2 linked regions of the Maricaulis maris MCS10 genome follow. The protein of the gene in region 1 interacts with the protein of each later gene in a pairwise test. Links are inferred from orthologs where the notes say so. Each region holds a gene or a part of one and is shown on either strand. Other genes may lie near its edges.

Evidence for each region. The genes of interacting proteins can lie anywhere in the genome.
Region 2: the proteins of ssb (region 1) and MMAR10_RS14475 interact in binary tests that used the Escherichia coli proteins (3 or more experiments, as listed by UniProt). The link is inferred for Maricaulis maris MCS10 from one-to-one orthologs.

What each region holds. Positions count from the first base shown.
Region 1 is NC_008347.1:2,057,242-2,060,036, reverse strand. It holds ssb (single-stranded DNA-binding protein), read left to right. Parts: upstream 1-1,048; coding sequence 1,049-1,543; downstream 1,544-2,795. Other genes in the region: MMAR10_RS09790 (BlaI/MecI/CopY family transcriptional regulator), read left to right, coding at 2,398-2,795; MMAR10_RS09795 (hypothetical protein), read left to right, coding at 1,512-2,264; uvrA (excinuclease ABC subunit UvrA), read right to left, coding at 1-705. UniProt on the Escherichia coli protein: Plays an important role in DNA replication, recombination and repair. Binds to ssDNA and to an array of partner proteins to recruit them to their sites of action during DNA metabolism. Acts as a sliding platform that migrates on DNA via reptation.
Region 2 is NC_008347.1:3,093,209-3,096,175, forward strand. It holds MMAR10_RS14475 (primosomal protein N'), read right to left. Parts: upstream 2,593-2,967; coding sequence 409-2,592; downstream 1-408. Other genes in the region: MMAR10_RS14470 (TerC family protein), read right to left, coding at 1-350; MMAR10_RS14480 (DUF484 family protein), read left to right, coding at 2,747-2,967.

The sequences.
Region 1 (2,795 bases):
GACGGCGAGGCCCTCGGCCAGGCGCAGGGCGGTTTCCAGACTGTCAGCGAGGCGGCTTTCCATGTCCGGCTTGATGACGATCCTGTCCACCACCACGTCGATATCGTGCTTGAATTTCTTGTCGAGCGTGGGGGCGTCTTCCAGCGTGTAGAACTCGCCATCGACCTTGACCCGCTGGAAGCCGGCCTTCAGCCATTCGGCGAATTCCTTGCGGTACTCACCCTTGCGGCCGCGCACGACGGGGGCCAGCAGGTAGAGGCGCGAGCCGTCCTCGAGCGCGGTGAGGCGGTCGACCATCTGGCTGACGGTCTGGCTTTCGATCGGCAGGCCGGTGGCGGGCGAATAGGGCACGCCGACCCGGGCCCATAGCAGGCGCATATAGTCATAGATTTCGGTCACCGTGCCGACGGTCGAGCGCGGGTTCTTCGAGGTCGTCTTCTGCTCGATGGAGATGGCCGGCGACAGGCCTTCGATACTGTCCATGTCGGGCTTGGACATCAGCTCGAGGAATTGCCGGGCATAGGCCGACAAGCTCTCCACATATCGCCGCTGGCCCTCGGCATAGATGGTGTCGAAGGCGAGGGAGGACTTGCCCGAGCCGGACAGGCCGGTGAACACGATCAGCTTGTCGCGCGGCAGCTCGACGGAAACATCCTTGAGATTGTGCTCGCGTGCGCCCTGCACGCGGATTTTGTCGAGCGCCATGCCTTAGCCAGTCTCCGTTCGGTCGCACCTGTCGGTTGGGAATCGCAACCGGATCGGAACGTTAGGGGAACATCATGTCGCCTGTCCAGCGCACGACGCGATCCCGTTCAGATAGGACGGCGATGGTCCGGGGTCCAGAGCGGCGTCCGCGACAGCTGACAGGACGGTGGCAGGAGCGGGCGATGGCTCCAGATGCGAAAGCCCTGAGTCGGCCGGCTGGACTCTGCGTCACGCCTCCTCTCAAATCACCCCGACTCGCGGGCGCCAATTGACCTGCGGAACAGAATGTGAACACTAGGCGGCCCGCCCGGAGAGGCGTGGACGCAAGGATGGAGAACGGGCGATGGCGGGAAGCGTCAACAAGGTAATTCTGGTCGGCAATCTGGGACGTGATCCGGAAATTCGCCGCATGAACAATGGCGACCCGGTCGTCAATCTGTCGGTCGCGACGTCTGAAAGCTGGCGCGACAAGTCCTCCGGCGAACGCCGTGAGAAGACCGAATGGCACCGTGTCGTGATCTTCAACGACAATCTCGCCAAGGTCGCGGAGAACTATCTCAAGAAGGGCTCCAAGGTTTATGTCGAGGGCCAGCTCCAGACCCGCAAATGGACTGACCAGAACGGCCAGGAAAAATACTCCACAGAAGTCGTGCTGCAGCGTTTCCGTGGTGAGCTGACCATGCTGGACGGTCGCAATGAAGGCGGCGCCGGTGGCGGCAGCTTCGGCGGTGGCGGCCAGAATGAAATGGGCGGTGGCTCCGGTGGCGGCCAGCGTTCCATGGATGGACCGAAGGAAGATTTCCGCAATGCTGATCTCGATGATGAAATCCCGTTCTAGCCTGACCCGCCTGATCAGTGTCGGCCTGCTGACCGCCTCTCTGGCGGTCGGTGGCGCCAGCGCCCAGGATGATGTCACCGGCGACCCCAATGCGCGGTCGCCCCAAATCGTCATTGTGCCGCTGGGCGACGAGGAGGGCGAAGCCCATTTCGTCGTAGGCGAGATGGCATGGGGCGATGTTCTGGGCTTGCTCAACCAGCTCCAGTCAGAGACAGGCGACAGCGTGATCGAGGTGGCCCAGACGCTGTGGTCGTCGCGTGACCTCAACCCGCCCTTCTTCCTGTTCGAGCTGGCCCGCCTGACCGCCGAGTCCGATCCGGAATTCGCGGTCCAGGCCTATTTCCTGGGGCGGTCGCGGACCATGTATGATGCGGCACGTTGCCTTGATTCCACGGCCCTGGACGTCATCAATGAAGCTTCGGCTTACGCCGGAGAGACTGTGGTTCAGGTTATTGCCTCGCGGCCGGAATTGACGATAGCGGCGATCGAGCAGGTCATCGAGACCGATGGAGCCTTTGCCGGCCAAGCCTCGCCCTGGTGGGCTTGCTCGTTCGGAACCAACGCCTATTTCGCTGCCGTAAACGAACAGACCCTTAGCGGCGATGAGTGGTTGATGGTCGAGAGTCGCTGGCCCTCGGTGCGCGCGCGCATTTCATCCAATCTGCAAGGCAATCTCACCATGATGCAGGATGCTGTCGCGGCCGCCACGGCTGCTGAATAGCCCAAGCTGCAACACCCGGACACCGTTCTGGATGGCAGTCCGGCGTCGGGTTTCGGGCTGAATTACTAATTTGTTAGTTGATGAATTTGACCGCCCGTGGGAGGCCTGATGTCATCAACTAAGGAATTCGTAGATGGCTCGTCCCAGCTCTGCCCAACTGACTGAAGCCGAACAGCGCATCATGACCGTGCTGTGGACGCGCGGCGAAGCCAGTGTGCGCGAAATCACCGATGCGCTGCATGCCGAGTTCGGTCTCGCCTATACCACCGTTCTGACAACGATCGGGATCATGGCCGACAAGGGCTATGTCGGGTTTCGCAAATCCGGTCGGGCCCACATCTATTCGGCCTTGCTGACCCGCGACGGCGCCCGCAACCAGGCGCTGGGATCAATGGTCCGCACCCTGTTCGGTGGCTCCGCGCAAAGCCTCGCCCAGCATCTCGTGCGGGCGGAGAAGCTGACCCTGCAAGACATTGAAGACCTGCGTGCGGCCGTGCTCGAGGAGACCGGCGCGGATCGTGAGGCCGATGA
Region 2 (2,967 bases), 1.0 Mb from region 1 along the record:
GCGTGTTGGCCGGGACCTTCGACGGCGTGATGTATCTCCAACGTGCCCTTGCCAAGCAGGAAAAGCCCGCCGGCAACGAGGATCAGATCGCGCCAGGAATAGCCATGCTCGAAAATCTCGAAGAGCTCGGTTTCCAGCTTCGTGATCCACACCAGCCCAAACAGCATCACGACACGGAAGACCAGTGCCATCCCAAGACCAAGTGCCCGCGCCTTGGCGCGGTCTTCTTCCTTCAGTCGCGATGCCATCAACGCCACGAAGATCACATTGTCGATGCCCAGAACGATTTCCAGAAAGGTCAACGTGGCGAGGGAAAGCCAAATCTCAGGAGATGCGAGCAGATCCAGCATGATAAATATTCCCTCGTTGTGAGAACACTCTTTGCCTCCGGGTCTGGAGGCGCGGCGATCAGATGAAGCTATAGGGTTCGACGTCGATTGACACCCGCACCGATGGGGGTGTCTTCACGCGCTTCGACCAGGCCCGAAGATAGGCGGAGATGTCGATTTCCTTGTCGGCGCGCACCAGGATACGGCGTCGGTGCCAGCCGCGGATCATCGCGCGTGGTGGTTCGGCGGGCCCCCAGATCTCGACCCCTTCGGAATTGGGCGCCTTGGCGGCGTAATCATTCGCAACCCGGTCGACCTGTTCGGGATTCATCGACATGAAGCCGATTGCGGCGAGACGGCCGAAGGGGGGCAGCCCCAGCGATTCGCGGACCATCGCCTCCATTTCCAGGAAAGCGTCTCGGTCTCCGGCAATCAGGGCCTGGATGGCATCGTGCTCCGGCTGATGGGTCTGCAGCAACGCCCGGCCCGGCCGGTCAGCCCGCCCGGCCCGACCCGCGACCTGGACCAGGGTCTGGAAAGTCCGTTCGCCGGCACGCGGGTCACCACCGGCCAGGCCCAGATCGGCATCGACTACGCCGACCAAGGTCAAACCAGGAAAATTATGCCCCTTGGCGGCGATCTGGGTGCCGACGAGAATGTCGATCTCACCCCGTTCCATGGCCGCAACAATCTCGGCCCCGGATCGACTGTCGGACGAATAGATCTCTACGCTCGCATCCGGAAAGGTGAGCTTCGCCTCTTCGGCGACCCGCTCAACGCCCGGTCCGATCGAGGTCAGGCTGTCTTGCGCATTGCAGGCCGGACAATGGGCCGGCTTTGGCATGGAAAATCCGGTGACATGGCAGACCAGGCGGCCAGTGTAACGATGCTCGACGAGATAGGATTGCGTATCTGGAGACACCATGCGGTGGCCGCAGGTCCGACACAGGACCAGCGGCGCATATCCCCGGCGATTGAGGTAGAGGAGGCATTGCTCGCCCCGCTCCAGCGTGTCGCGGACCGCTTCGATCATGGGCGGCGACAGCCAGCGCCCCGTCTCGGCCGGATGCTCGCGCAGGTCGATCGTGTCGACTTCCGGCAAAACGGCTGCGCCGGGACGGGCGGCCAGTCGGACATGAACATAGCGCCCGGCCAGCGCATTGGAGAGACTCTCAAGTGACGGGGTTGCCGAGGCGAGAATGACCATTGCCCCCTCTATCTTTGACCGCACCACAGCCAGATCACGGCCCTGATAGGGCAGGCCCTCATCCTGTTTGTAGGTCGGGTCATGCTCCTCATCGACAATGACCATGCGGAGCTTGGGAAATGGCAGAAACAGTGACGAGCGAGCCCCGACCACGATCCGCGCCCGCCCCTCTGCGACCTCGCGCCAGGCCCGGCGCCTGGCTTTGGGGCTGGCGCCGGAGTGCCACAATGCCGGTTCGACTCCGAAGCGAGCCTTGAAGCGCGAAAGCACCGCCTCGGTGAGGGCAATCTCGGGCAGCATGATCAGGATTTGCGCCCCGGGTTCGCGGCGGAGCACCTCGGCAATCGCCTCGAAATAGACTTCCGTCTTACCAGAGCCCGTGACCCCGTCCAGCAGCGCCGCCTGGAAGCCACCAGCACGAACAAGACGGCGCAAAACCCCCGCCGCTTCGGCCTGCATCATCGTCAGCGTCAGACCTTCACGCTCCGAGTCGGGCAGACCGAAGGGTGGATCAACCGGTCGCGTCAGTTCGGCAAGTGCCCCCGATTTCGCGAGGCCCTTCACGACCGACGCCGTGACGCCGGCTTCGCGGGCAAGGTCGGCAGCGCTGGCCTCGTGCAGCACCTCGACAGCATCAAGAACGCGACCCCGCGCATCGGTCATACGGTCTGGCTCGCCGCTGCCACGTCGATACACAGTTTCCGTCGGAGAGGGTTTGAGGGCATCTCCCGAACGCAGGACCGAGCGCAAGACGATCCCGGGCGACTGGACCAGATAGCGCGACAGCCAATCGACAAAGAGGCGGGTACCCTCCGGAAGGGGCGCCCCGCCGGCTGGCTCCTCCACCTGCTTTAGCGCCCGCTCGCCCGGGCCCGGCTTGACGGCCCAGACCACGCCCCGCGCCGCGCGCTTTCCCAACGGAGCGACGACATGGTCTCCCGGCTGCAGACACATCTCCGGTGGCACCAGATAGTCAAACGCCTCTGGCAAAGGCAGCGGAAACAGGATGGAGACGCGATACGGGCTATCTTCGGTCACGGTCGGGGCCTGCGGCATGGGCGAAGGTTTGAGGGCTTGATTCTTATGCGACTATACCGGTCCAGCCGCATTCATTCGCCGACCCACCTCATGTTTTGTCTGCGCCGGCGCCGTCGGTTTGCATATCGTAAACCGAATACCCCAACAGTGACCGCTCAAACCGAGAGAGACAATGACCATGTCCGACAATACCGCCCAATCCGATACGGACATGATCCGGGAGTTTCTGATCAGTAATCCGGATTTCGTCCGCGAAGATGCCGAGCTGTTTTCGCTGATTGTCGAGACCGATCGCGATGACGGCGCTATCGACCTGGGTGCGGCGGCGCGGGACAAGCTTCGTCATGAGATCAGGCAACTGAAGTCATTGAACGAGTCAATCGTCGAGACCGC